DNA from 3 places in the Photobacterium kagoshimensis genome. Region 3 is predicted to be linked to each of the others. Evidence: predicted binding sites of a transcription regulator. Region 3 holds the regulator's gene; each other region holds the start of a gene.

Region 1 (10,460 bases), on a different contig from region 3:
TCCGAAAAAGAAACATTCGGAGAAGGCAGAACAAACACTGATTAGTAAGTTGAACGAGAAGTTGGATCATGTAGAAAGCTTAGATGACGACCGTATCATTCGTCGTTACATGGAAATGATCCTTGCGACACAACGTACTAACTATTATCAGCTTGATGACAATGGTAAGAATAAGCCTTGGCTATCGCTGAAACTGCGCCCGTCTGATATTCCTGAAATTCCGCAGCCTGTGCCGTTCTTCGAGATCTTTGTGTATGCACCCGATATTGAAGGTGTGCATTTACGTGGCGGTAAAGTAGCACGTGGTGGTTTACGTTGGTCGGATCGTCAGGAAGATTTTCGTACTGAGATCTTGGGCTTAGTGAAAGCGCAACAAGTAAAGAACACCGTCATTGTACCTGTTGGCGCAAAAGGTGGCTTCGTCTGTAAACGCCAACCACAAATGACTACCCGCGAAGAGATTTGGGCGGAAGGGCAACGTTGTTACAAGCGTTTTATACGCGCCTTGCTTGATGTAACAGATAACATTATTGATGGCGATTTGATCCCACCAGCGAATGTAGTACGCCATGATGAAGATGATCCGTATTTGGTTGTGGCTGCAGATAAAGGAACCGCAACCTTCTCTGATTTAGCTAACTCGGTATCGGATGATTACAACTTCTGGCTTGGTGATGCATTCGCATCAGGTGGCTCAAATGGTTACGACCATAAAAAGATGGGTATCACTGCGAAAGGTGCATGGGAATCGGTTAAACGTCATTTCCGCGAGCTAGGTACAGATTGCCAAACCACAGATTTCACCTGTGCAGGTGTGGGTGACATGGCAGGGGATGTATTTGGTAATGGTATGCTGCTATCGAAACACATTCGGTTAGTCGCAGCCTTTAACCACATGCACATCTTCATTGATCCTAATCCAGATTCAGCGAAAACATGGCCAGAACGTGAGCGTTTATTTAATCTGCCACGATCAAGTTGGGAAGATTATGATCAAAGCTTGATCTCTGAAGGTGGTGGTATCTTCTCGCGCCGCAGTAAGTCGATCAAACTCACACCTCAGATCCAAAAACTATTGGGTACACGCAAACAAACCATGCCACCTAACGAGTTGATCCGCCTGATTCTTCAGATGGAAGTCGATCTACTATGGAATGGTGGTATCGGTACTTACGTTAAAGCAGAGTCTGAAACCCATACCGATGTGGGTGACCGTGCCAATGATGCACTTCGTATCAACGGTAACGAACTGCGTGCCAAAGTTGTTGGTGAGGGCGGTAACTTAGGTATGACCCAACTGGGCCGTGTCGAGTTTGCTAAGCGCGGTGGTTTAGTTAACACCGACTTTATCGATAACGTCGGTGGTGTGGATTGTTCAGATAACGAAGTGAACATTAAGATCTTACTTAATAGCTTAGTGGCTGGTGGCGATCTCACATACAAGCAACGTAATCAACTGCTTGAAAGCATGGAAGATGAAGTTGGAGAGATTGTTCTTGATGATGCCTACTGCCAAAGTGAGTCCATTTCAGTGACTCAACAGCAGCAAGTACAGCTTCTTAAAGAGCAAATCCGCTTTATTCACCACTTGGAGCGTGAAGGTAAGCTGGATCGTGCCCTTGAAAACCTACCGGATGATGAAACATTAGCGGAACGTGAGAAATCAGGCATTGGCCTCACACGTCCAGAGCTTGCGGTATTGGTTGCTTACGGAAAAATGGTGTTAAAAGAGCAACTTGTGACAGATGAGATCTCAAGTGATCCATATCATGCTCGCTTATTACCTGCGTATTTCCCAGCGCAGCTTAAAGAAAAATACCGTGCGCAAATGGACAATCACCCACTGCGTAAAGAGCTGATTGCGACATCGCTTGCGAATCAGATGTCGAATGAGATGGGCTGTAACTTCGTGACTCGCTTACAAGAAGAGACTGGCGCGACAGTCGCTGAAGTCTCTTCTGCGTATGCAGTAGGGCGTAGCGTATTTAATTTCGATAAGTTCTTTGATCAAATTCGTGCGCTAGACAATACGGTTTCAGCAGAAACGCAATACGACATGCTTTACCGCTGTCGCCGTATGTTGCGCCGTGCAACACGCTGGATTTTGCGCAACCGTGATCGCAAACTCGGCATCGAACAGCAAATTAGCTTCTATCAGCCTGTTGTGAACACTTTGAACGAGAACTTAGAAAGTTACCTTGTAACAGAAGAGGTTCAAGAGCATCATGATCAAGCTGCAGTAATGGTGGCGCAAGGTGTACCACAATCACTGGCCGATAGTATTGCTCGTCTGAGCAGCTTATATTCAGCAATGGATATTGCGCAGATAGCCAAAGAACTTAAACAAGAAATTGATCAAATTTCTCGTGTGTACTTTGTTGTTGGGGCAGAGTTGTCATTGCACTGGTTCTTACAACAAGTGAACAACCAATCTGTCGATAACCATTGGCAAGCACTAGCAAGAGCATCGTTCCGAGAAGATCTTGATTGGCAGCAGCGTCAATTAACCTCGGCTGTTATTACAACCATGGCTGATGATGCAACGGCAGAGCAGGGGATCGAGGCCTGGATGCAAGAACACGATAAAGCTATCTTGCGTTGGGAAAGCGTATTGGCTGAATTTAAAGTGGGTAATGTTCACGAATTTGCGAAGTTCTCCGTCGCATTACGAGAGCTGATGCTACTTAATTTGAATTGTCGTTCTAGTATTTAGTTACAGCAGTAACTAAGCTAAACAAAAAGCCAACCGAGTAGGTTGGCTTTTTTATTGAGAATGCTGTCGAGTATGTTTTGATAATGGATCCATCTATCTATTTATAGTTATCGTGCTGGATCAGCATTTAGATCTTCTATATCTATAACACTAAATAACCTTTTGATCTAATTCGAGATCATCAGTTACAGCGTCACTTTTCACGTTGATTGTAATTTGATCTCGGCCGTTTTCTTTAGATTGATACAGGGCGATATCTGCTCGTTTAATCCAACTCACCGCATCATCAGTATTAAAAGCTGGGCTAATACCGACACTCATAGTGATTTCTGCATGATAAGGATAGTGTTGTGTTCGAATCTGCTTACAGAGCTTATCAAGCAGCTTATACGCTTCGCTTATATTGGTATTATCCAATAAGAGTAAGAATTCATCGCCGCCAAGTCGAAATAAAATATCTAAATCACGCGTATGTTCATTGATGACTTCGACTATTTTTTTGATGACAATATCACCTACATCATGGCCATAAAGATCATTCACTTGCTTAAAATGATCGATGTCGATTAAGGCAACACTGGCTGAGAACCCTCGCTTTTTCTGTGAAATGGAACGATTTAAAAAGGCATCAAGTTGATGACGATTCAGTGCCCCCGTTAAAGCATCGCGGGTTGATAAATATCGTAATTCAATTTGGAGCCGATGGATGGCTTCAACGGCCACATGGGCAATGCTGGCACAGGCAATCAGAGAAGAAATGAATCTTACGGCAAGCTGCCAGTCGACTAGGTGAAAAGACACGATGCCGCATCCTGCAACTAGGCATGAATTTGTGATGAGTGCCTGACGACGAGGAATGATAAAAACAAGTGTAACAACAATAGGATATACCCAGTAGCTAGCGACCATTCCGAGTTTGTAAAGGCTTAGCGTAATAGAAATGACCAGTAAAGAAAGTGGGATACCATTGCCTATAATTTTGCGCTCAGCATAGAGTAGACCAAACATTTCAATGGCGAAGCTGATCTCGAAAGCAAGAAGAGAAAGACCTAATAAGGTTTCACCAATCAGTAAATTTTTAATACCAAGTGGTATAAAAGTGAAGAGGGTTACCGCAGTAACAAATTTGAGGATGTGTTGGCGACGATAAAAATCCAAGAGCTCATCATCACCATGTTCAAAACGGAGTTTATTTAATGTCATAAGCGGCCTTATTGAAATGATTGATTGGCCAAACCAGCTTCTAATGAAGCATAGTTTTACTTTTTGATAGTTTAACTTACCTTTAAAACATATGTTTTAAAAGAGCTACTCATCCATTTATTCGTTATTTGAATGGTTTGAGTGATAGACAGTGTTAATTGTTTAATAAAGGAGAGGGATAGATTGCTGTTGTTATCGGTTTTTATTTGCCTAAAAAGACACAAAAATAGCCTAAGCACGTAAACGATTGCTTATAAAGAAAAATAAAGGTGTTTTTCAATGTTAACTAACTCATTGTAAATAATAAGGTTAATTATAACTAACTGTTTTAGGTATGATTTTCTTAAAATTCTGATTGATGTTAGCGAAGAATGTGTGAATAATGTCATCCCGTTTATACGGGGCTTTTATTCGGAGGTACTATGTTATACCGCCTCGCACGATCTGTTATTTTCAAGCTAGACGCTGAAAAAGCACATGATCTTGCTATTCAGAACTTCTCTCGCTTCACCGGCACTCCTCTAGATCTATTCTATCGTCAACGCGTTCCTGATCGTCCTGTTGAAGTAATGGGAATTACCTTTAAAAATCCTGTTGGTCTTGCGGCTGGCCTAGACAAAAACGGCGAATGTATTGATGCATTTGGCGCAATGGGTTTTGGCTTTGTTGAAGTGGGTACAGTAACACCACGACCACAGTCAGGTAATGATAAGCCTCGTTTGTTCCGCGTTATCCCTGCTGAAGGTATTATTAACCGTTTTGGTTTTAATAACTTGGGTGTTGATAACCTAGTTGAGAATGTAAAAAAATCAACTTATGACGGCGTTATTGGTATCAACATTGGTAAGAACAAAGATACACCAGTAGAAAAGGGTGCTGAAGATTACCTTATCTGTATGGAAAAGGTATATCAGTACGCGGGATACATTGCTGTTAATATTTCTTCACCTAACACGCCGGGGCTTCGTAGCCTTCAGTACGGTGAAGCGCTAGACGATCTACTTTCTCAATTAAAAGAGAAGCAGAAAGAACTAGCGGAGAAACACGGTAAGTATGTACCGCTTGCATTAAAGATCGCGCCAGATCTTGAAGATCATGAAATTGTACAAATTGCCGCGTCGTTGATCAAAAATGAAATCGATGGCGTTATTGGTACTAACACCACACTTGATCGTACTTTGGTAAAAGACTTACCGCATTGCGATGAAATGGGTGGTTTGAGTGGTCGTCCACTACAAAACAAAAGCACAGAAGTAATTCGTCGTTTAGCTGAAGAGCTAGATGGCAAATTACCTATCATTGGTGTGGGTGGTATTGATTCTGCAATTTCTGCACGAGAGAAGATGGAAGCGGGCGCTCAGCTTGTTCAAATCTATTCTGGTTTCATTTACCACGGTCCAAAGTTAGTCAAAGATATTGCGACCAACATTTAACGATTCGCTAGCTAAATAGCTTGATTAGAAGTGAATTTAGCGCTGTGATTGTCAAAATTACATACTGACGAACAATGAAAAGGGGATTTATTTCCCCTTTTTTTTTGTCTTTATGAAAGTAAAATTATTCTAAAGTTTTCTGTAAGTCGTTGGATAAACAGTATAAAGAACTAAAACTGGAGTGTTCACGTGCTAAAGCCAAATAACTCATGGAAGTGGTATTTTGACCAACAACATAATTCCCTAATGCTAAGTTTGGGAAAGGACATGGTTTTTCGTACGGCAATTCCAGCTAAATTCTTAATCACTTGTGCTATGCAAGAAAACACCTTCACCGTTGAGGATGCGACTGCTTTTGAAACGTTTAAAAGTAGTATCGAGCATCTGGACCTTCCTAAGCCACGTAAAGCGGAACTTGCACTAAATGCCGTTGCTGCTGGCCGTTTTCACAAACCTATGATGCCTAAGAGCTGGTTTTTCCAAACGCAGTCTCATGGTTATGAACCTGAGCTTGGTGAAATTGTCACGTTAGCGACAGAAACAGGGCAGAGTAAGTTCATCGTCATAGAAAACAGTGGTAGTGCGAGCCTGTGCATGATGGCAGAGCAAGATTCATTGGCGCTAACTAGTACCAAGAACATGCATTACTGCGACACTATTAAAGTAATGAACGACCGTATCCCACCGTTTGTCGAAGAGTTGCACCAGGGGCTTGCATTGGTAGGTTAACCTTGAGTCAATGACTGCTCAACATCGTTGCGTAATTCATTATCTACTAATGGGTTAGCTATAGATCCCAATATTTATAACTATTTCAGCGCTCCGCTTAAAATTAGCCCGTCTTATCAAATCTGATCTGTGCTTTTAAGCGCTTACTGTGGAGCTAAAGCTAGGATAGGGGCTCTAGTCTTACTACATTCTCGCCAACAGGCCATATACGCTTACCTCATGTCAGTTCATGGCAATAAACAATAACCCACTGCACCTTAAAAGCTTGTTGGTGCAAAAACGCGTCTAGCTTGTTCCTCTTGTTTGTCTAATTCTCTATATGCGTTTGTACAACATATACGTTGCTCAGTCGAAAGCAGCATTTTCCACCTAATCATCCCTTCTGATGAAAATCGCATTATTAACTAAATAAGTCGTAAGGCTCATTGAGGTCGTCATTAATAAGTAGCAGTTTTCTCTCATAAACCAGTAAATGAACACCTTACTAGTGTGTTTTTTAATCGGCGGGGTGGTCAACTATTGCTCGTCATTAGTGATATAACGCAGAAAAATTACGATTAATTATAATTTTTTTGTGCCTCTTTTTGTGATTTAAACGCAAAAAAATACCATTCATAATCATGTGTTGACTGTGCACAGAAGTGTAAAGTTCCTCTTTTTCCTTCTTTATGAAAGTAAGCTACATGCGCAATTTCAATTAATTCCCAGTGGGAAAGTGTTGACTGTGTCTGATTGGGAAAGAGAGAGCGCTAGAGTAAGTGCTTGCACCAATGAATGAACTTTCTTCTTGTTACCTTAAAGTGGGCGGCAGGATAAGTAACTTGTGAATCAATGACTTGTAGTTGATGTTTCTTAGGGTGAACAATGGCTGCGTTGGTGTTGTAAGTGCTTACTGTACCTGAAAGAACTTGAATTAAGCATGATTGTCTTCAGGTGTGAACAGTGTGTTGGTAGGCATTAGGCGGGTTTAGTTAACTGTTGTCATAGGAAGCGGTGTTGGAAAGGTCTATGAGTCGTTGCGGTGCTTTACTTGAAGGCAGCAGGAAAGGTGATGTTTTTCTTCTGGTCAGATACTTGTTTTACACCGCTGGTTACGGTGTAACTGCTTTGCGCGCATTTGCCTTTCGTAATCCCTTAATTGCGATAATGCAATTAAGGGGATTGCTACGGTAAGTAACCTAGTTGACCGATTTTTCATGATGGTTTTGTTCTATCTGCACATTAACTGGATATTTTTTAAGTAAATATCAAAAGCATTCGTTGATTCGCGAGGTATTTTCGGGGTTTTCGGTTATAATTCCGAGCAACTAAAGTGCGAAAAGAACTCCATGAATCAATATCTAGCAATCACGTCTCGAGGTCTTGAGAACCTCCTAGCCGAAGAACTTAATGAACTCGGCGCACAAAGCGTTCAAGTCGTCCATGCGGGCGTACGCTTTAAAGCAAATCAAGAAACAGCTTACCGTTGTTGTCTATGGACGCGTATTTCATCGCGTATCATCCAAGTATTGAGCGAATTTAATGTTCGCGACGATATGGACTTGTACCTTGGCGCTGCGGCGATCAATTGGACAAATTATTTCAGTAACTCAACACGTATTGTTGTTGACTTTAACGGTACTAACCGTGAAATCCGTAATAGCCAATACGGTGCGATGAAAGTTAAAGATGCCATCGTAGATAGCTTCACCAAAGCAGACTTACGTCGTCCAAATATCGACCGTGATCAGCCAGACCTACGTATTCACATGCGTTTATCTGGTGAGAAAGGCGTGTTAGGCCTTGATATGGCAGGTAGCGGCCTTCACCAGCGTGGTTACCGTACCGAAGCTGGTCGTGCTCCATTACGTGAAACGCACGCTGCTGCGCTTGTGATTAAGAGTGGCTGGACACCAGAACAACCATTACTCGATCCTATGTGTGGTTCAGGTACTTTGCTAATTGAAGCTGCAATGATGGCGGCAGACATAGCACCTGGCCTTAAACGTAAACGCTGGGGCTTTGAGTCAATTAAAGATTTCGATAAAGAAGCTTGGCTTGAGATTCATGCAGAAGCGACGGTTAAAGCACGTCGCGGTGTAGCAAAAGTTGAGACTAAGTTCTTTGGTTTTGAACTTGAACATCGCGTATTAGCGATTGCTCGTGATAATGCGGGCCGTGCTGGTGTTAAATCGTTAATCAATTTCCAACAGGGCGATGCAACAGAGCTAAAAGCCCCTGAAGGGTTTGAAGCGGGTACGGTTATTTGTAACCCACCATACGGTGAACGTCTAGGTACAACGCCAGAGCTAATCAGCCTATATACAGAGTTAGGTAATCGTCTTAAGTTAGCTTTTGCTGGCTCAACGGCGGCACTTTACTCGGGTTCTAATGAACTACTTAGCTGTATTCGCATGCGTGCTGACAAGCAATTCAAACTAGCGAACGGTGCACTTGATTGTGTGCTTAAAACTTATTTGATTACGGCTGGTGGTGTTAAAAAAGAAGAAGGGGAAGCAGAAGGACACATCGAACAAAAAGATGTTGCACCAGATTTTGCGAACCGTCTTAAAAAGAACATTGCAAAACTCGGTAAATGGGCGAAAAAAGAAGGCATTGAGTGCTACCGCATTTATGATGCTGACTTGCCTAACTACAACGCAGCGATTGACCGCTATCAAGATTACTTGATCATTCAAGAATACGCAGCACCTAAAACGGTACCTGAAGAGACTGCACGTCGTCGTATCATGGATATCTTGCGTGCAACGATTCAAGTAACAGGCGTTGATAACAGCAAAGTTATCTTGAAAGTGCGTGAGCGCCAAAAAGGTAAGAGCCAATACCAGAAGCTATCAAGTGCAGAGCGTCACATGAATGTTTCTGAGTATGGTGTTCAGCTTAAAGTGAACCTTTACGATTACCTTGATACGGGCTTGTTCCTGGATCACCGTATTACTCGTCGCAAGTTAGGCGAAATGGCGGCAGGGAAAGATTTCCTTAACTTATTTGCTTATACCGGTTCTGCAAGTGTCCATGCGGCTGTAGGTGGCGCGAAATCAACAACTACGGTTGATATGTCGAACACTTACCTAACGTGGGCACAAGAAAACATGGAGCTGAATAACCAAGTTGGTGAACAACATGAGTTTATTCAAGCGGATTGTTTGCAGTGGCTACAAGAAGTTGATGATACGTTTGACCTGATCTTTATCGATCCGCCAACGTTCTCAAACTCTAAGCGTATGAAGCAGAGCTTTGATGTTCAGCGCGACCATATGATGTTGCTTGAAAACTTGAAGCGTATGCTACGTCCTGAAGGTCAGATTGTTTTCTCTAACAACAAACGTCACTTCAAGATGGACTTCGAAGCCCTAGATAAACTAGGCCTTGAAGCAAGTAATATTTCGGATAAAACGTTGCCAATGGATTTCGCACGTAATAAACAGATCCACAACTGTTGGGTTATTAAACACAAGGAAGCGTAAGTGCTAATCACGCTTTATAGCACGGAAGGATGCCACCTTTGCGAGCAGGCTTATTGCTTGCTCGTAGAGGCCGGAGTAGAAGAGCACGTTAAGGTAGTTGATATTGCCTTTGATGACGTGCTCTTTTTACGTTACGGCGTCACGATACCTGTTGTATCAATCTCATCAGATGCATCCACTGCGATGGCAGAGGCATCTGATGATTCTACACTTTCAATTTCTGAACTTGGCTGGCCGTTTGATCGTGCCGACCTTGCAGTATGGTTAAAAAATAATGGCTTTAATTAATATTAGTAATGCGCAACTGGCGTATGGTGATCACGCGTTATTGGATAAGGCGGAGTTTGTTCTTCAGCCAAATGAGCGTGTGTGTTTAGTGGGCCGAAATGGCGCCGGTAAATCGACCTTTATGAAAGTAGTAACCGGCGATGTACTGCTTGATGACGGTAGCATCCAGCGTCAGACTGAACTTAAAATCTCGCGTTTAGAGCAAGATCCACCGCGTAATGCAGAAGGCAATGTATTTGATTATGTTGCTGAAGGCTTAGCAGAAGTGGGTAAGGTACTGAAAGAATACCACCACTTATTGGATTTAATTTCGGTGGATCCAAGTGAGTCAAACTTAAATAAATTGACTCGTGCGCAAGAGAAAATTGATCATGCTAATGCTTGGCAGTTTGACACCCAAATTGCAGCGGTATTAGAAAGCTTACACTTAGACCCACATACTATGCTTTCAGACCTTTCTGGTGGTTGGCAGCGTAAAGCCGCACTTGCTCGTGCATTGGTATGTAACCCTGATATTTTGTTACTTGATGAGCCAACCAACCACTTGGACGTGGCAACTATCGAGTGGCTTGAAGGTTTCTTAAAGAGCTTCCGTGGCTCAATCATCTTCATTTCGCATGACCGTGC
Region 2 (10,460 bases), on a different contig from region 3:
GCAGACATATCGTGCAGTAATGCAGATAGCGCAGCATCACCAGCACCATTGGTATTTTTGATTTCAACAGGGCCACCTAGGTAAGGTGCAATGTGTGAGTAAACACGCAGTGGTTTCACACAATCTGATTTACGCATAGGACGGCTAAATTCGTATTTGTTGAATTCGGCAATTTGGCCAGGAAGAAGCGGGTGAGTAGACTCACGCTTTAATTCATCTTCCGTGTAGCCTGCCATGTACAAGCCTACCGGGCCAGCAGTACATAGCACCATATCAACCCACTCAAGTGCTTTGTCAGCAGCTAATAGTGGATCTTTCTCACCTGTTAGGGCTTCACCTTCTTCTTCGTTCATTGCTACACAAGTAACGTGCTCTTTTAAGAACTCAATCCACCATTCTTTTTTATCTTCGATCACGTATTTCGTGCCAAGTGTTAGAACAACAGGCACGTTGTGTTTTTTAGCAAATTCGATAGCACGTAATGCGGCATCTTTCATTGGGTCGGTTGGTTTACCGCGCACAAGGTAAGATGAAAGCACTAAAGCTGCCGCATTTTCAAATGCGCACTCAGGGATGCTATCTGGACGAAGTTGGTTCATATCACCTTCGTTGATTGCAAACGTACGTTCGCCATCTTCAGTGATAAGGGTGTAGCAGCGACCAATTGGGCCATCAACAGGTTGTAAGTAATCTAAGTCCATACGGCTAGATGTATTACATAGGTAGCGGTAAGCATAAGAACCGATTTTTAGGTCTTTGCTCATTACACCTAACAAAATTGATTTATCATCAGCTAAAACAGAGTAGTTATGTAGGGTGTTACCTATGGTATCACCTGGGTACTCGTGGCTGATAAGGTTACGCGCTTTCAGTTCTTCGTAAAGCAATTCAGCTTTATCTTGGTCAAGAACAAGCGAGTGTCCTTTACTCAAGGAATGGCGAGCCAGAAACTCGTCATCAACACGTGCTTCAATATCAACAATGGTTTGACCAACGCCTACAATGTGTGCGCGAGCAAGTGGATTTTCTTGTTGAATTTGAGCCATTAATGGATCGCGGGCATTGACTGGGAAGTAATGCTTTGACTTACGCTGACCAGGAAATTTCATGCTGTAGTAAAGGCTATTTGTTTGGGGGATTTTGATTCGATTCTATCACAGAAATAAAATAAACAACCGTTTTCATCACAAACTAATGACAAAAAGGTGCCTTACGACTCTTTTTTAATCGACATGGGTCACATTTATTGAGCTTGTGAACGAAGGATGGTGCTTCAAGGTGAGCAAACTGCGCTGATGATATTGAATTTTGTTCTTTCTCATCGGTGGAACAGTGTGAGCTTAACGGATGTAGTTTGTCCGTTCTAGAATAGGAAAATAGCCCAGAAAAAGAGAGAAAAGGAGAGTCAATGAGAGAAAATCACCTGAAAAATAGTGAGTTCAGGTGATTATCGAAGTTAGATTAGTCGAGTAACAGCTTCTCTGTTGGGCGGCTACCATCGACAGGACGGTTAACTGAGATGCTACGGCCTTTCTTCATGCCTTTTTCGTAATCGTCCGTGATTCCTTTCATCGCTTCTTGAAGCTGCTGTTTGAAAGTTTCGCGGTCGATATTTTCAAATTCTTTATCAATATAGTTGGTAAGGCGTTGTTCATGATCATCATTAGAGCTTAAAACAGGCAGCTTCTCTAATGCCCCCTCTAGCCAACCTGCAAGGAAAGATGACACGCGGCGTGTGACTTCACTCGAACTTGCGCCAGTACCTGCAAAACTATTACGGAATTGCCCCGTTTGTTGGTTCATTTCACGGTAAACAATATCAAAGGCGAACGCAGCAAAAATAGCACGCTCAGCCACACCGATAAATTCAGCTTCTTTGAGCCCTTTGTAGTTTGTTAACACACATTCCACGCCGAAACGGCGGTTAATACCACGGATGATTTTAAGAATCTGTGGGCTAACATCACTAGGTAATAGGGTTTTACTTTTGGTTTTACCCATTTTGATGAATTCAACATCGTCTTTGTCTAAGCCGTACTTCAACATCAGGCGGTGAGCCATGCGAATGGCCTGTGCGGCCTCGTTGACGTTGGCAGAGTTACCAAGCTCTAAGCATTTAGCAATTTTTTTCAGTGCTTTTCGCTTATTTTCAGACATTCAATCACACTCACTATAAAACGGGGGACGTATTTTAACTGTTTTTGCGTGAAATTTCAGAGAAAATTTTCGTCAAATAGGAAGGTGTGATGTTCATTGGCTTGAGGAAACCGTGAAGGCTGAGCATAATGCGTCTATAACGTTAGATATAACCAATGGCGCAAGTGCAGATATTTTTATGACAGACCATTATCAGTCAATCGATGTACCTTTCAATTATCGCCATACCTGCTGGTTTTGCGGTGAACCTTATTTTGAATCGTTTGGGTTTATGCCATCGCCTAACTATGAGCACCAAGAACACCCGCTGATGTTGCCATGTTGTCAGGAGTGTTTTACTAGTTGTAAATCAATCAAGGTCAGTAGCTTAGATTTATTCCGCGATAAAGTGAAAGAGCAGCTTCATAAGCGCTATGCCAAACACTTACAAATCGGTGTGAATTGGACAAAAGAAGAACTCGAAGATTGCGAATTTGAAGGCAAAGCGTTAGAAGGTTTTCGTGAAAGTGCGTGGTCGATGTTTGAGATCGCTAAAGAGCGCGTTAATTATCAAGGTTGGCCTGTGAGCATAGATGGTATTCCGGTTGCAGGCATGACCAATGTTTTTCAGTTTGAATTTGACGGCATTTGTTACACAGGGCTAAACCATGCTGTGCAGCAGTTGGCATTGAAACATGGCATTCCGCAACCTTATTTAGAAAAAGTTGTTGAGCTGGTTGGCCGCAGTAAAATGGCGTATGCCTTGCGATTTTGTAAAACCTCTTATGGGTATTCTGATGCACAAATTGCAGCCAGTTTAGATAGCTTAAAAGCGCTTTTAGCAGAAGAAGCCGTTAATGAGTCAATGGTGGATAAGCCTGCTGTTGCGCCGACGCGATCACGCGAATTTTCGATAAGTGAAATTCATGATTTGATTTTGTATCGGACACAAATTTCAGCTTATGCGATTCAATGGGCACTGGAGCGAGGGATTGACACCTTGCACAAACTTGCCATTCAAGAAGATGCATTCTTCGAACACTTTGCAAAAGACTCAGAAATGGTCGCTTTCACGTATTTTAATGGTTTACAGATCTACTTAGAAAAGCGGGAAACTGATCCGTTATGGGCGGAGCAGGAAGATCCAAATCGTGAGCTATTTGCGCGTTTGTAGCATGTCGTTTTAATGGATAGTCGAAGAATAGTAAAACGCCCAGCATTGCTGGGCGTTGTCGTCTTAGTTTTTGTCTGTGCGCAGTGTTACTTATGGTCTGCGTGTATTATTTATTGGTTGTGGCGAGCCCAAACCATGGTTTTACCATTCTTATCGAAAGCTAAAACTTCAAATGCTTGTTTGGTATCGCCTTGCTCCATACCTGGTGAGCCAATTGGCATGCCTGGTACAGTTAGACCAATCATGCGCTGCGGTTTTTCTGCTAAAAATCGCTTAATGTCTTCAGCTGGGACATGACCTTCAAAGGTATAACCGTCGATTTGGGCTGTATGACATGACGCAAGTTCAGGCTGTAAGCCCAGTTTAATTTTAATGGGTGTCATTTCTGCTGTTTTCACTACATCTAAGTCAAAGCCATTTTCTTCCATGTGTTCAACCCATGCGCCACAACAACCACAGTACGGAGACTGATAGTTCGTGCCTTGGATAGCTTTAGCCATAGAGAAAGAGCTGAAAGTCAGCAGTGATAGGGCAACTAAACGTGATAATTTCATGGTAACTCCTAATCGTCCCGATCCCATCTTTGCTTTTTCTGCACAATGCTAATTTAGCGAAATAATGGAATTGGTATTGTTCAATTTTTCTATTCGTTTTCGTGAAATAGAAGGTATATAAATCAGTAATAGTGCAGCTGGTTTTACGCATGCTGCGAAAGTCTATTGTGGAAAAAGTACACAGTAGTATTGGTATAGATTGATTTATACGAGAACGGGAGGCCGTAAAATACGCTCTGAATAATTGAACAGTTGACTGACAGGATCGCCATAGTTGTGGCTATCTGTCATTGTCGACACCGTTAATTGGTGTGCGAACAAAATGGCAGAAGCTGTTGTCGAATGACAATCACTGTTTTGGCAAGTTGTTTTTGAATCACCATCACTGTTCATCGACATACAGTGCGATTGCTGCATCATTTCTGCGCTACAACAATTATCGATTGTATGCACTTGAGCTGTGTTATTGACGATGACAGAAGCGCTTGCCGATAGTGGCAAGAAGGTCATCAGCAGGGCTGCGATAACCCACTGAGATATGAAACGGTTGAATTGTTTCATATTTCGCTCCTGTTAGTTATGGTGATTGGATACAGTGAATTATACGTGTGTTTTTGTGTTTAGAAAGGTAATTATGATGAGAATTGATAATTGCCAAAACTATTGAGTTTATCTATTCGTTAGTTTACTCGTCTGTTTTAGTGAAATGATACGATGACTAACTCAGACCGAGCTTCCATTCTCTGCTGTAACGTGCAAGACAATGACCGAATTGATCAGATATCGTTCTCAGAATGAATTTCTTTTTTCGTGTTTATAATCAAGTGGCGAGTTAGCGATTTATCCTTAGTGAATGTTAGAAAAATATAAGTGTTTATATAGCTGCTTAGCTAGCAATACATCTTTGTTTTTTTAGCAAGAAACGACATAGATTCTAAGTATCACTTAAATACAGCGTCTATATAAAAAGGATTTACTCTAATGACTAAACTGAAACACCTTACCCTGTTAGTGGGTTGTAGCCTCGTTGCAAGTAGCTTTATCGCAAGTGCTCATGCAATGAATATCCAACCCGATCCCCTTAACCCAACTGGCTATATTATTTCGCGCGCCGATGTTGAAGCGGTCGAAAAGACAAAAACGTCTAACCCTATGTATGGGGTATGGGCACAAGCATTACGTACCTTACCCAATGTTCAAGTTGAAGCGATTGAGCCTGGCTTAGCAACCAACCCTGTGAATGTGAAGCGCGCAGAACGTGTTTTCCCTTACGCGGAGTGGGATTTCCTAACTAAGATGGCAGCCCCTGAATATACCTATACTCGTTTCTTACGAGCAATCGGTAAATTTCCCGCATTTTGTGGTGATTATACTGATGGTCGAAACGCAGATGCTATTTGTAAGAAGTCTATCGTAACGGCCTTCGCGCACTTTGCTCAAGAAACAGGTGGGCACATAGCGAAAGATAACCATTGGGATAACCCATTGGGGCTGGAAGAGTGGCAGCAAGCCCTAGTACACGTGCGTGAGATGGGGTGGTCAGAAGGTCAAGTGGGTTATACCACGGGCTGTGGTCAGAATGATTGGCAAAATAAGAAATGGCCATGTGCCGCGGGGCAAGGTTATTTTGGACGCGGTGCTAAACAGCTCTCTTATCATTTTAACTACGGTGCATTTTCTGAAGTCATGTACGATGGTGACGCAAGTGTACTATTGAACAATCCTGGACTAGTCGCTGACTCTTGGTTGAACTTAGCATCAGCCATTTGGTTCTTTTTAACACCTCAAGCGCCTAAACCCGCCATGTTGCATGTCATTGACCGTACTTGGACACCTTCACAACGTGAAATTGATGCGGGTATAGGTTACGGTTTTGGTACCACAATTAATGTCATTAATGGTGGTATCGAATGTGGTGCACAAAACAAAGATAAAGGTCAGCCTGTTAATCGTATTCGTTACTGGGAAGGTTTATCGTCGTATTACCAAATTCCGATTGAAGCAGATGAAGCTAATACGTGCTGGCAGCAAACACCTTATGGTAGCTTAAACCTTAATGGTGCAACAGATGTGCTATACACCAACTGGGACGGTAACTGGAAATACTATGCGGATCGTCCTGAAGGGTTCTCGTTTGAGTGTTCATTAGTGGGCTTCCAAACGGCATATTCTGCGTTAGTCGCAGGTGATTACGAGAAGTGTGTAACTAACTTATATGAATCACATGCAAGTTGGCCTGAAGTACGAGTTGTCGATAAGCTAGACCCTCAGCCGCCTAAACCAGGTCCAGATCCAACTCCTGGAGAGTTTACACCATGGGTACCAGGTGCAACCAAGGTGAGTAATGGCGATCAAGTCATTTATCAAAATAAGTGTTTTGTCGCCAAAAACAACCCTGGTGTTTGGGATACACCAACACAGCCAAATTGGTTCTGGGATAGCATTCCATGTGGTTCGACGCCTGAGCCTACACCAGACCCAAAGCCTGAACCGACACCAGACCCTAAACCTGAACCAACGCCCGATCCCACACCGGGCAAGTACGTACAGTGGCAAGCTGGCGTTACTCAGGTAGCCAATGGCGAAAAAGTCGCAAATGCTGGTAAATGTTTCATTGCTAAAAACAATCCTGGCGTTTGGGAAACCCCAACAGCTTCGAATTGGTTTTGGCTTGAAGAAGGGTGCAAATAAGGCTTACCCGGTCTGATAATTTCCACAGGATTGAGTAGAAAAACAAAGCAGCTTTAAACTGAGTTTAAAGCTGCTTTCTTATTGGTTTTTCTGGTCGAAAATGAGGCAGGAGAGTTGCAAAGTAATCATTGATACATTTTGTCATGATTTATTTCACGTTAAATAGCAAGGAGCCCTCAAGCCTCACGTTACGCTGACATTCGCGGGTGATCTATCGGTTTTAATACCTAAGTGCGTTAACCGACACAGCGGTATTTGTTCAAGATGAACTAAGTACAGAGTTAATAATAATTAGTCACTATAGATGAAGCCAATGGCTTAAGCGCGGCAGGAATTTGGGATGCAATACACAGAAGAAGATCAACAAATATTACATGACACATGGATGAGCTATAAAGCAAAAATGCGTGTGACGCAGATTGAAATGGCAAAAAAACTCGGTATGAGTCAGTTGGTTTTTTCCGATATCTTACGAGGAAAGCTGCCTTTAGAGCATAAGTTCGTGAATCAATTTTGTGATTTTATTGGCGTTGACCCTTTATTAACACTTCCTTCGTTGCGTAAAAACATCGGAAGCACTAACAATAGCAGTGTATTGCTTACTAATCGCTTTATTTTAGATGGTGAAATACGCAATGTACGTTACAGTGGTAATCAATTGATTGTTGAATACGAGCACGGTGCAACAGAAACGACAGCTTGTTAAAAAACTATCATCAACCCTATTATAGGGACATTTTTATTACTATAAGGCGCTTGGTAACTATTATCGGGCGTTTTTTTGTTTTTAACGCAAAATACCAAAGATACCAACCGAAATAAGCATCTGATCAGTCTACGGGTTAAAACCACTGCTCCAGTAGTTTTCAACGCTCTCAAGTGTCGATATGTGACGCTTTCTACTTTTGTTAATCATAAAGCAAAAAATCTGGAATGGTGAAATTGTGCATTAATTGAGCTGTTTTGCGTTATGGTTAAACAAAATGCTTAGGTTTTATGTTAAATTAACTATTAATTTGAAAGTTTGTTTGGGTATAATTAAAAAAATAATTACTATCTGTGTCGTACTATAAATATCGAAATAATAATTAGGTCTTGATTTATTACCACGTGAAATGGCTATGTTGATTGTAGGGTTAAATAACTTTAATTTATTATTTGTGATGATGTTTAAGATGTTTGCAAATAAATTTTAACGAAGGATGGGTAACAGCCCTGTGTATATATGATTTATGATGTTAGTAAAATTCTTGGTGTTGAACCGGTAGGTGATTTAGAGAAAGCTGCTGAAAGTATAAATAAAGCAGAAAAACGCTTTTTAGATCTTAAGCCTAAGGTTGAAAAACATGTTGGGATTATGTGTTTTATTTATGACCGTAACCAAAACCCAATATATAAGTCTATTTTAGATCCGGAACGCGAATCACCAACCGGGAGTGACGTTAAAAAGGTAGTCGATAGTTTAAGTATGTCTAAGGCTGAGATCGCACGTGTACTAGGTGTTAGCCCTAAAGGCAATACAACGCTCAATCGTTGGATTAATTCAGGTTCCGAAAAGAGCACAATCCCATATGCTGCTTGGCGTTTGTTATGTGCTTATGCCGGTTTTTCTATCGATTTGAGATTAGAGCGTAATAAATAATTACGAACGTATTAACTTCCCTTGATGTGATTTGTCATATTTCACACCGCTTTATAGATACTCACTATCATGTATAGAGGATAAGAGTTGGTGGCTTTAAGGTTCTGATTTTATTTTTCTTTTTATGGTTTTGTAGAAGAATGGTAATTTTGTACTAGTTTGCTATTACATTCTGTATTTAGATCTGTTAACTTGTTTTCTCCTTAGAGATTAAAGCTATTTATTTAAGTGGCTTATATTGTTCATAACCAAATTAGTTGTCGCAATTAATTACTTCTAGGTTACGGGTTGCAGTTAGCGAATAAATGCAATTAGCAGAAAGTTACTTGAACTTAATTAGAACCATCATTCAGAAGAAGTTGTAATAGAATGAAATTAAAACTATCAGCAGTATTGATTCCAACCGTTTTATTAGCAGGCCAAGCATCTGCTTTCACCGTTTATGAAGACGATCAGACGACATTCGATGTTGGTGGCGTATTTGTTTTAGATGCCTTTCAACCAAAGTGGGGGGATGACGAAATTTTTTCAGCAGCCCGTAGTATCTTAAATTTTGGTTTTGAACGTCAGTTAACCACGACCACTAGCATTGATGCAAAGCTTGAGTGGGATCAGTTTCTTAACTCGCCAACATCAGGAAATTCAAACTTCCGAAATCGCTTAGGTTATGTGACAGTCAAAAATGATGCGCTTGGTAGCTTACGCTTTGGTAAACAATGGTCGGCGTACCACGACGTTGCCCGTTACATGGATAATATGGTCATCATCGACCCGGATGCGACACCGATTTATTCTGAAGGTACAGATGGTGGATTTGCGGCGACAGGTCGTGGTGATAACTTAGCGGCATACCGCTATAGCAAAGATGGCCTGAATGTTTCTGCACACTACGGCTTTACTAGCACAGGTGAGACTGGTGATTATAAAGATGCTCAGAACGAGCCTAAATCTCAGCAGGTTAAGCGAGATCATAACATGGCGGTATCAAGCAGTTATGATTTTGACTTCGGATTGAGCTTAGGTGTTGCTTACCTAGAAAACAAAGTCAGTGTCGAGAGTGGCGCTGTGAACGGTCTTGAAACGGGCGATAAGCAAACCGCGACAACTTTTGGCGGCCAATATGTGCGTGGTGGCTTGAAGGTGGCGACAGCTTATACCAAGGGTGAAAAAATTCATAAAGCGGGTCTACTAGGGTCTAGTTCAGGTCGTGATGCTGAGTGGGCAGATGCTGATGCGTCTGATGTGTATGCACATTACGTGTTTGAATCGGGCTTTCGACCATTTGCTTATGCATCTAATGTAAACTTCACAGAAGATGCTCGCGGTATTAATGGTGAGCGCCAAGTGTATGCATTAGGTTTAGCTTACTCGTTTACGCCAGAAACGATCCTAACGTTCGAAGCGAAGCAAAATAAATTGAATGAGTTCAATGCCGACTCTAGAAAAACAGACAATGGCGGCGGTTTTAATTTCGCCTACTCGTTCTAATTTTTGCTAACTTTTCTCTCTTGAAGTGACTTTACCCAGAAAGAACGCTTAGTTAGTGAGATTGGTATTACTAAGCCCTCATGTTGAATGAAGTAACGTGAGGGCTTTTTATGATGGTGAAATAGAGCGCGAGTGCTGATGATTCGGTATTTCTACTTAATGAAAGCACCATTTTGATAATCTTCAACAGCTTGGTTAATCTCGTCCATGCTGTTCATTACAAAGGGACCATAATGTACGACAGGTTCATCGATTATGGTGCCTGCCAGTATTAAAACACCACTTTGTTCATTGGCTGTTATTGCTAAACTTTCGCCTGTTGATAGCAAGGCTAATTGCCCTTGTGCTATGGAAACATCATCAATACGGATTTCTCCTTGATACACATACAACATGGCTTGAAAATCAGGATTTAAACATGCTTGCAATTGCGCATTATGGCCAGCTTGCCAGTCTGCAACGGTGAGAGGCACACCTGTTTGCTGTAATGGCCCTGTGAGCGTATCCCCCCCAATAGTGAGATCACCGGCAATGACACGAATCAGGCCGTTGTTACTAAGTTGCTTTTCGGTAATCACATCAGCCTGAAAATCGTGATACTGAGGCTCTTGCATTTTCTTCGATGCGGGTAAGTTAATCCATATCTGAAAGCCATGTAGCTGCTCATTTGCCATGATTGGCATTTCGCTATGAACAATACCTTTACCAGCCGACATCCATTGCGCGCCACCACTGCGAAGTTCGCCGATATTGCCTAAATGATCTTTATGCTGAA
Region 3 (10,460 bases):
ATGAAGTAACTTTCTTGCCCCATAAATTCTTTGTTAACCAATGCAATATTGGTCACTAAATCTAAGCGAAGGTGACCATGCATTTCGCCTTCTTTACCCATTAAGTTATAGTAACCACGCGCTTCTTTACCTTTAGGGAAAGGGGCTTTTACTTCAAAAATAGATCCCATGGAATGGACAATGCTCGTTACTGGGCCCCACGATGGTAACTCTTCTAAAATCGCTTTAGCATTTTCACCTGCAAGGCGTACAACCAATTCCTCAGGGAAGGCAAAAACCACTTCGCCTTCAGTAAGGTTCAATTGCTGAGCAATCGCACCTGCATGTAATTTTGGATCCGCGTTTAGAATTTCACTAACTTGAGACTTCACGTTTTCAAATGTTGAAGATGCGTACACAGCGTTCTCTCTATTATATTTGTTGAATTCATCGACCAAGGACAAACCGTACTTAGCTCTTGCCATTACAGGTTGTTATTACAGCTTGTCGTGTTTGATTCTGATCTAAAGCAAGTCAGAACTGTTCGAACAAGCCTCCATAAAACTATGCGGCTTGCTGATAAGTCGTTTGTTGAGCAATTTTCATCATACCTTGAGCTAATGTGACCGCCCAAAACTGCCCTGCCAGCGTTAACGATAGATAGTCATCTTCAAGAATAACTAATCCATTTGTTTGCCATGCTGTAAATAAGGGTAAACAAGCTTCAAATACATCGTATTGCGCCGCGCTTTGTAACTGCGTTCGGGAAAGTACACCACGATCAAAGCTAGCCTTGATGATCGAATTGATAACAGCATTGGCTGGTGTTTGAGTCATCATCGCAACGGGTGTTTCACCAGCTTTAATTGCTCCAATGTACGCGTCAAGAGTGCGGTGCTGCATAAACCCATAGCCGCCAACATTACCACCAGCACCCGCCCCTAACGGTAGGACTTCAGCCGAGGTTTTTGCCAAGCTGTTATAAACGCTACGCTCACGGTTATCCCGTGCCCAATGGTTAACACTGAGGCGACGTAAATGGTGTTTATCCATAAACGCACAGCCTTGTTCAAACATGGTGGCTTTCGTAGCTGTTTCCGCAGGATGTGGAAGTTTGCCTTGCTCTATCATGCCTTTCATTGGGGTTCCCCCCATCTCAATCAGCTGGTAAAGATCGACGCCATGCGCTCCACTTTCTAAGAAGTCAGCCAAGTCTTGTTGCCATACGTCTACATCTTGATATGGCAAGCCATATAGCAGGTCAATAACAATAGGTGCCGCGTCTGATGCACTTAATGCTTGGATACGTTCTAACACATCTTCACGATCATCTAATCGCTTCGCTTTACGACGAACTTGGCTATTAAAGCTCTGCACACCAAACGAAAATCGGTTGAATCCGCCTTCTAATGCAGAATCAAACAACTCATCACTAAACCGATTGATACGCCCTTCTAAGGTGAGCTCACAATCTGTCGTTAATGGAAAATGACGACGGATCATCTCACCCAAGGTTTTAATCTGTGCGGCGGTTAAATCTGTTGGCGTACCACCACCAATATAAACAGCATGGAATGGTGCCGCCTGCGTCCACGGCATTGCTGCTTTCACTTTTAGCTCTACCATCAGTGCTGCGAAATAGTCATCTATTAGTTGCTGACTAGACGCATACTGGAAGAAGTTACAGTAAGTACAACGCACGCGACAAAAAGGAATATGAACATATAAACAACGCTTACCTAGCTGTTCAGGTACTTGCCTCAATACTTGCTGAGACACACTTTGATGCTGACTTTTATCTACGACCGTAGATTGACCTCCCGCATGTGCTGATTTTTTTTGTTGAAAAGCATAGCGTAATGGATCTGGGGTTGAGATACCTGTCACTTCAGGGATCAGTAACTCAGATACATCTAGGGAGACAGTTTCTTTTATTGGTTTCATAGCTTTTTGCTGGCAAACATCCAGCCTCTTTTGCAACGATCAGCGAGAGCAATCACTGAACAACACAATGCTAGCGACGGCTAGCCCATCATCAAATATCGAGAATTAACTTTCGTCGAGATTAAAAGCAAAACCTTAATTGATGCTTATGAGCACGTTTTGACGATACTTTCTTAGTGCAGCCACCCAATTGATAAGCCTTATTCATTACTGCTAATAACAGCATCAAATTGCAGCTATACCATTGTTTTTATTTATATAAGCAAGTAATTGCCTTGTGGTCTGCCGTGTTTCTGAAAGCATCATATTCAGAGTTAAATAATATTGCAAATGATAATTGATATTATTCGTCTTTCGTGGATAATGATTTCAAATCTTGCTAAAAGCCACTTTTGACAATTCTGTTATTTACTTGGTTTGGCAGGGCAATCTTTCTCAGCGTGGTAGATGAAACCGTGAATACAAAACGATATTTACTTGCAGGTACGGCATCTGTTCTTTTTCATAGCCTAGTCTTCTCAGCGATTCCCAACACCATGGTTATGGCAATGCCTGTGGGTACTGAATCTACCCGCGTTTCATTAAATTTAGTGTCTGTTCCCCAACAAGCACCAAAACCGCAAATAATTGCTGAAGTTCCAGCTCCAACCAAAGCGGTAAAAGCCAAACCGAAAAAAGAAGTGAAAACCGAACAAAAACGTTTGGTCAAAAAGCCCAAAGTGACAGAAGAGCAAGCCGTTAAGCAACCGGTGACAAAAGATATTGTTAAAAAGGCAACACCCAAGAAAAAACCATCTGTCGTAAAAAAGGACACGGTGAAACCTGCAGAAAAAACAACCAAACCTAAAGAAGAAATGGTTAGTAAAGCGGATTCACAGCCTAAACCTGAAGTAAAAGCACAAGAGGCTGCAGGGGTAAATAGCCCTCCACAACTGATAAATAAGCCAAGCTTCAGTACACGCCCTAGCCCTGTTAGCTACCCGAAAATTGCAAAAAGACGCGGGCTTCAAGGCCAAGTCTTAGTTGAAGTATGGATTGATAGTTCAGGCAAACAAGTTAAACAAACATTAGTGAAGTCATCGGGTACAAATGTCCTCGACGATGCCGCTCTATCAGCCATAAAACGCTGGCAGTTTTCTTCATATACCGTCGATGGGCAAGCTATTGCGCATCGTGTACAAATTCCTGTTCGTTTCAAGTTGGATTAAGACATGAACACCATCACAAGCTTTCAAGAACAATTTGGCCTAATGGCATGGCCGCTTTTTTTATGCTCAGCTATCACTTTAATGATTTTGCTGGAGCGTTTCATTCAAGTCTTACTCTGTACAGGCGTTGGCCATTCTAAAATCAATGCGATCTTGGCTAGACAAGACCGTCATAACCAACCACAGCTTGATCAACTCGCAACCGATTTAAAGCAAAAAAGACCTCTGCTTTATAAAGGTGTGGCAATGCTAATTGCCCATCGTCATTTCGACAAAACATTGCGAGAAGATGCAGCCAGTATTTGGCTACAGCAAAAACGTAAACAGTTGCGTTCAGGGCTGCGCTTACTGGCACTGATTGGGGTTATCAGCCCATTACTTGGCTTATTAGGCACAGTGCTTGGTCTGATTGATATGTTTAAGGGTATTGCAGCATCTACAGGTTCTGTCACACCTAACGATCTTGCCGACGGGCTCGGCCTTGCCATGCGCACTACAGCCGCAGGCTTGATTATTGCCCTACCCGCTATTACTGGATCACAACTTCTAGGCGTTTGGGCTGACAGCATTACCTCTAAATTAGAGCACTCACTCAATCATTGTAACCTGTGGATTGAAGGCATTAACTTCCATACCTCAGATGATTCAGCTGCAACTGAAAGCGCTTCAATCACCGAAAGCTCTGCTGTAACCCAAACCGCAGCAGTGATGAATGGATCTAAGGTGCAACCATGATCCGAGCATCAAACACCTCATGGGACAGTGACGAACTCAAACCTGATCTTACGCCTTTACTCGATATCATCTTCATTGTGATGGTGTTTTTATTACTGACAGCCAGTGTGAAACTGCAATCACTGGATGTGGAATTGCCGCAAACAAGTACCGAAGTGTTACAAGAAACTCATGCCGATCCCATTACGATCAACTTATTGGCAAAAGATCCCTACTGGGCTCTACAAGGTAAAGAAGCAAATAACTGGCAAAGCTTTAGCGTCAACTTATTAAAAGAAGTAAAAGCTAACCCTAAAAAACCCGTTGTTATTGGTGCAGATAAAGGCGCATCAGTCGAACACATGCTCAAGCTTTTGGCACTATTGCAACAACATGAAATCAAAGCAACACAATTACTAATGGAAGAGGAAGCACAATGAAACGCTTAGTCTTAGCTACAACTTTGCTTTTAACCGCCACATCAAGCTTGGCGAATGAGCGTATTATCAGTGCGGGTTCAGCCATTACTGAGCTTTTAAATGCTATCGGTGCAGAGCAAAGCATTGTCGCAGTCGATGCCACTAGCCGAAGCTTAGTCAGTAAAAACACGCCAACCCTTGGCTACCATCGCGCACTTTCAGCAGAGAGCTTAATTGCATTAACCCCAACACGGTTACTGGGTTCTGAAGAAATGGGACCCCAAACCACCCTAGATCTGATGAAGCAAGCTGGCGTAGAGGTCAACATCCTTAATTCAGGCGAAACAGTGAATGCTCTTCTAAAACGCATAGATAGCATTGGTGAAATCACAGGTAAGCAAACCAAAGCAAATCAGCTAAAAGAAAGGGTAAAACAGCAAGTTGCTAATATAGAAAAAAATAACAAACGTTCAAATACCGCCAGTAAAAAGCCGGTAAAAGTATTATTCCTATCGATTCATGAAGGCCGCCCTGCAACCGTAGGTGGACGAAATACCACCGCGGATACCGTGATTCGCCTTGCTGGCGGCATTAATCCAGCGGCAGAACAAGTGGAGTCTTATAAACCGATTTCGGCTGAATCCATGCTTGAAATGCAACCCGATCTCATCATGCTAAGTAGCCGTACTTATAACTCAATTGGTCAAGCTGATGGTTTGTTTGAGGAGCTACCACTGCTTACAGCAACCCCCGCAGGCATCAATAAAGCCGTCGTTGTCATTGATGGCACCGCTTTAATTGGTGGCTTAGGGCTTAAAAGCCTGAGCGAAGCTGAACGCTTAAACCGTGTTTTCTACCCTTAATCGTCGAGTATTCGTTACGTGTCCGTTATGCAAATCCAAAGACTTCCATTAAAAGTTGTTTTCCCTATTGGGTTGAGCTTGCTCTTCCTTGCGGTGGCAACATCCGTGATTGTTGGCCCTATGGCTATAACTCTCAGTCAAAGCTTAAAAGCCTTTACGCCTTGGCAAAGTGAATTGCCCGCACATATCCAGATTGTGATCCAACAAATAAGGCTGCCACGTACCTTATTATGTATTGCGATTGGTGCCATTCTCGCTTTATGTGGCGCCGTTATGCAGGGGCTGTTTCGAAATCCACTGGCTGATCCTGGCATTATTGGCGTATCAGGTGGGGCAAGTTTAGGTGCTGCACTGGCTATTGTTCTTTTTGGCTCTTTAGCATCATCTTTCCCGATCCTATTAACATTAGGCACTGTGCCTATCATGGCATTTCTTGGGGGCGCAGTAAGTACTTGGCTGGTTTATACACTTGGCACAGACAAAAATGGCACATCCGTGACCATCATGCTGCTAGCCGGTGTAGCTATCGGAGCCTTATCAGGCGCGGCTTTAGGTCTAATGAACTATTTTGCCGATGATCAGGCCTTGCGTGACTTATCATTATGGACCATGGGATCATTAGCGGGTGCAACATGGCCAGGGATTACGTTGGCATTTACGACCTTAGGCATTCTAATGTGGATCTTTGACCGTCAAGCAAATGCACTTAATGCTTTTTTGCTGGGTGAAGCTGAAGCCAAACACATGGGTGTAAATGTACAAGCCCTCAAACGTAGCTTAATTTTACTGTGCGCGGCTGGCGTTGGTGTCTGCGTATCCCTCACTGGTGTTATTGGATTTGTCGGCCTAATCATTCCACACTTAGGCCGTATGCTTGCAGGCCCTAACCATAAAACACTGCTGCCACTTTCAGCACTATTGGGAGCTTTAATTTTACTGGTCGCCGACATGATCGCACGTGTTATTGCAGCTCCCGCAGAACTACCCGTGGGAATTATTACCGCTCTATTGGGTGCGCCCTTCTTCATAATATTACTGATTAAACAAAAAGGACGCCTATCATGATGGCAGGCTTTTCATGTTCTAAATTTCAATCTCAAGATAAAATCGCAATCACAGCGAAAGGATTAAATTTAGAGCTAGGCGGTAAAATCTTGCTTGATGAGTTCGATATAGAAATTCGACATGGCGAAGTCACTGCACTACTTGGTCCTAATGGTGCAGGGAAAAGTACCCTACTTAAAGTGCTGTGCGGCGAGTTAGAGGCAGGCGGTGAGATTCTGATTCATGGCAAAACCCACCATCAATGGTCAGCAAAAGATCTTGCCAAGTATTTAGCCGTTTTGCCCCAGCATAGTAGTTTAAGCTTTGCGTTTACTGCTCAAGAAGTTGCGGAGCTTGGTGCATTACCACTTGATCTAACGCGTGCTGATGCGACTAAAACAGCTGCTACTATGATGCAAAAAACCGAAGTGACAGCCCTTTCAAATCGGCTGTACCCTTCTTTGTCTGGTGGCGAAAAACAACGGGTTCATTTTGCCCGCGTGCTTACTCAGCTTAGCGAAGCGAAAGAAAATGCTATTTTGATGCTCGATGAACCAACATCAGCACTTGATTTAGCGCATCAACATAAAACATTACAACTCGCACAACATATGGCTAAAGCAGGAGCAGCTGTTATCGTCGTATTGCATGATCTAAACCTTGCTGCACAATATGCAGACCGCTTAGTTATTGTAAAAAATGGAAAGATACAGGCTGATGGCGATGCTTGGCATGCATTAGATTCTCAGAATATTGAGCGAATCTATGGCTGGCCTGTCACGATGACCAAGCACCCTACACTTCAACACCCAGTTATTCTATAGTCGCTCGTTATGTAATCCTTACAATGCACAAATAAATGCATACTGATGCATCAAATTTTACGCAATTTACATTATTATTGTTGATGTTTATCAAGTATTGCCATCTTGATAGACAGAAACGTTGCACTGTGCGCTACACTCAGTAAAATGTGAACGCAAGCGATTAACAATGTAACGCTACCAAATCCATAAAAGCCGCTCATCTGAGAAGCGGCTTTTAACGTTTATACAAGGTCTCTAGCGACATACAGCACTCGAAATGAAAGAGTTGGCGCTATGTATAGCTTAAAAAGATCCTCTTTATTGCAATTATTAGAAGAATAACTATGGCAACGATTAAAGATGTTGCACGTATGGCTGGAGTTTCAACAACAACAGTCTCGCACGTGATTAATAAAACACGCTTCGTAGCAGAAGCAACACAAAAAAAAGTGTTAGCAGCCGTTGATGAACTTAACTATGCACCAAGCGCTGTTGCTCGCAGCCTAAAATGTAACACTACCCGCACAATTGGTATGTTGGTCACCAAGTCAACCAACCCCTTTTTTGCTGAGGTTGTACATGGCGTAGAAGAATACTGCTACAAAGAAGGCTACACACTTATCCTGTGTAACACTGAAGGTAACCTATCTAAGCAACGCGATTACCTGCGCATGCTCGCCGAAAAACGCGTTGATGGCCTAATGGTGATGTGTTCGGACCTTGATCAACGTCTATTAGACCTATTAGAACGTCAAAATGACCTACCTATGGTTGTGATGGATTGGGGTCCTGAAAGTCCACACACGGATAAAATTCAAGACAACGCAGCCATTGGTGGCTATATCGCAATCAAGCACTTTATTGAAAACGGCCACACTAAAATTGGCTGTTTATCAGGTCACAATGAAAAATCAACCTGTCGTGAGCGCTTAAAAGGCTTCCAAAAAGCGATGGACGAAGCAAACCTAACCGTTAATGAAGATTGGATTATCGAAGGTGACTTCGAGTGTGAAACGGCCGTGAAAGCCGCTGAGCAATTCATTGCGATGAAAGAACGTCCAACGGCTATTTTCTGTTTTAACGACATTATGGCCATGGCGATGATCAGTACTTTCGTTCAGAATGGCGTTCGTGTTCCTGAAGATATATCTATCATTGGTTACGATAACATCGAGCTAGCACCTTTCTTCTCGCCACCGTTAACGACAATCCACCAGCCTAAACGCCGTTTAGGTAAAACAGCGATTGAAATCTTGATGGAACGCGTGAAAGATAAAAAGCACGAAAACCGTGTTTTTGAAATGTCACCTGAATTAGTTGTACGTAAATCGGTTCATAAGCTTAACTAACTATTCGCTTTACGCATAAACATTGAATAGCCGACGACCCCATATCGTCGGCTTTTTTTATTCATTCCCGCCACGCTAAACCCTCCTTTTTTACATAAATATTTAATATGTAACAATAAAATTACTTTTAGATTTGAAATAAGTTTGCTTCATTTACCCAATGATTTATTTAATCCCTGAATATTCTCTCTTCATAAAGCAGTAATAATTGAAGCAACATCACATTTTCCCCAGCATAGAGTAAACGCTTTTCTGCTATTTACGATATGCTTATTACGTCACGAACAGGGCAAACTACTTGAAAAAGTAGGACGCAAAGCTTCCGGCCTAACAAAGTGTTATTTAATAAAAATTAACACATTCAAGGTAGCGGGGTTACCGATGGATTTACTGCAAACCTGCTTTAGGGTTTGACATGCTTTTGACATACATTAAGTGTGCTTTGCTAACCTAAACTCCTCGCTTATATGTTAGGTGACTCCCAAGATTTATTTCACCGAGAAGTCGCATGGATAAACCAATACTTAAAGACACTCTAAAATTATTCGATAGTTTTGGCAGTGTTAAATCCCGCTCAATGTTTGGCGGTTTTGGCATTTTCGCAGGCGAAACAATGTTTGCACTGGTAGTAAAAAATAAATTACACCTTCGCGCGAATGCAAAAAACATTGAAGTGTTTAAAGAAGCTAATCTATCACCTTATGTTTATGAGAAACGCGGATTTCCCGTAGTGACTAAACATTTTGCTATTCCTGACCTCTGGTGGGATACCCCAGAGATGATTATCGAGTACGCACAAGGCTCACTAGAAGGTGCGAAGAACGACAAAGAAACAAAAAGTAAAGTTGGGCCATCTCGCATTAAAGATTTGCCAAACTTAAGACTCGCTAATGAACGTATGCTGAAAAAAGTGGGTATTGATACTGTCGATAAACTGATTGAAGTCGGCGCTATTGATGCTTATAAAGCATTGCTCGATACACATGATAATAATCTCAACATCGAGTTGCTTTGGGCTTTAGAAGGCGCAATCAGTGGCACACACTGGTCTGTGATCAGTGAAACGAGACGTGGTGAACTGCTAGGCTTGCTACCTTAGGGAGTCGGGGCAAACACAACACAGTCACCACAATAAGAACGAGGCTCAGGCCTCGTTTTTTGTAGCCCTAGCCTACCGAATGTCAGGATTACGTCAAAGATTGACTCTTCTCACAAATACTGTTCACAAAAGCATCAGTTAACTTTTAATCCCGCCTTAAATAAGTAAAATAACCACTGTCAGTGGGCTTTCCACCGCCATTTTTTTGTTTTTAACTACTTATGGTCACTATCGCACTTAGTGTGACGCCAATAATATGTCACCAGTTCACCTATACCATAACGATACGCAGTCTTAATGATTGCTAAAAAGAGAGGCTCGTATGCTCTGTTCAAAGCCTTTTCCTGGGCAAACAGACCACATATTCAAAGATAAATTTAACAAATGGCCTACACTACTCCGTGCCCTTGTTATTATCAGCCTACTCCCTCCCGCTTTCGCAATGCTACTAGTCTCACAGCAACTGGCTCCTTTTAATGCGCTCATCGACATATTTACTCTGGTTGGTGGCTTTAATATCATCCTGATCATCTGGGGAGTATTACTTAAAATTCGAGCGCGTAAATATTGGTACCGCAATTACCATATAGGCAAGACGCTGCTACTCGCCAGTTTACCTATTCTGGCATCTGCTTATATTGCGTTTTCAGAAATACCCGACAACCGCGTTGTACAGCAAGAACGCAGTCGCGCTGTCGAAGTTGCCATAAATTAAAAACTGTTTAAATTACAAGCAACCGAGCGTTGTTTTCAATTTTTCTTTAATTAATTGAAATATTTGCGCCCTTCGTTGGGTCTCCTTTATTACCTTGGTATAGCATTGGTGCTATATCATGTGTTCATAAGGAAACGACGCTGTGCGCCTGGCAAAAAAAAATAAATACTCAATCTTTGTTCGCCCATTACTTTGGCTACAAAAGCGTAATTTTGGCGCAGAACTCAACCCTTCTTTACTCTGGGGACGCAGACCTCCACTCTTCTGGTTAGTTGCTGTTTTTTTTGGCTACCTTGACCGTCGCCATTCACCACTATCAC

What was found. Region 3 encodes PurR, which represses purine synthesis genes. Its sites were predicted from a motif close to TNANGNAAACGTTTNCNTNA; they were not measured.
Region 1: pyrD (quinone-dependent dihydroorotate dehydrogenase) is a predicted target of PurR. The motif match lies at 4,152-4,171, and genes of this name have one in related genera.
Region 2: L4C35_RS02025 (inosine/guanosine kinase) is a predicted target of PurR. The motif match lies at 1,168-1,187, and genes of this name have one in related genera.

What each region holds. Positions count from the first base shown of each region.
Region 1 covers NZ_JAKJSO010000008.1:172,693-183,152, reverse strand. Annotated here, with positions in the region: gene L4C35_RS01340 (NAD-glutamate dehydrogenase) at 1-2,713, shown strand, start outside; gene L4C35_RS01335 (GGDEF domain-containing protein) at 2,864-3,916, opposite strand; gene pyrD (quinone-dependent dihydroorotate dehydrogenase) at 4,339-5,349, shown strand; gene L4C35_RS01325 (cell division protein ZapC) at 5,539-6,078, shown strand; gene rlmKL (bifunctional 23S rRNA (guanine(2069)-N(7))-methyltransferase RlmK/23S rRNA (guanine(2445)-N(2))-methyltransferase RlmL) at 7,407-9,545, shown strand; gene L4C35_RS01315 (glutaredoxin family protein) at 9,546-9,833, shown strand; gene L4C35_RS01310 (ABC transporter ATP-binding protein) at 9,820-10,460, shown strand, end outside.
Region 2 covers NZ_JAKJSO010000008.1:312,250-322,709, reverse strand. Annotated here, with positions in the region: gene L4C35_RS02025 (inosine/guanosine kinase) at 1-1,109, opposite strand, end outside; gene L4C35_RS02020 (DUF2786 domain-containing protein) at 1,462-2,157, opposite strand; gene L4C35_RS02015 (hypothetical protein) at 2,336-3,310, shown strand; gene L4C35_RS02010 (DUF411 domain-containing protein) at 3,421-3,864, opposite strand; gene L4C35_RS02005 (hypothetical protein) at 4,069-4,425, opposite strand; gene L4C35_RS02000 (chitinase) at 4,846-6,555, shown strand; gene L4C35_RS01995 (XRE family transcriptional regulator) at 6,896-7,261, shown strand; gene L4C35_RS01990 (hypothetical protein) at 7,781-8,197, shown strand; gene L4C35_RS01985 (porin) at 8,567-9,685, shown strand; gene L4C35_RS01980 (pirin family protein) at 9,838-10,460, opposite strand, start outside.
Region 3 covers NZ_JAKJSO010000018.1:39,076-49,535, forward strand. Annotated here, with positions in the region: gene hutX (heme utilization cystosolic carrier protein HutX) at 1-398, opposite strand, end outside; gene hutW (heme anaerobic degradation radical SAM methyltransferase ChuW/HutW) at 544-1,923, opposite strand; gene L4C35_RS17035 (energy transducer TonB) at 2,379-3,131, shown strand; gene L4C35_RS17040 (MotA/TolQ/ExbB proton channel family protein) at 3,135-3,866, shown strand; gene L4C35_RS17045 (ExbD/TolR family protein) at 3,863-4,285, shown strand; gene L4C35_RS17050 (heme/hemin ABC transporter substrate-binding protein) at 4,282-5,127, shown strand; gene L4C35_RS17055 (FecCD family ABC transporter permease) at 5,155-6,192, shown strand; gene L4C35_RS17060 (heme ABC transporter ATP-binding protein) at 6,192-6,995, shown strand; gene purR (HTH-type transcriptional repressor PurR) at 7,322-8,326, shown strand; cyclic di-GMP riboswitch class I at 8,605-8,709, shown strand; gene L4C35_RS17070 (TfoX/Sxy family DNA transformation protein) at 8,835-9,425, shown strand; gene L4C35_RS17075 (hypothetical protein) at 9,748-10,140, shown strand; gene L4C35_RS17080 (carboxymuconolactone decarboxylase family protein) at 10,283-10,460, shown strand, end outside.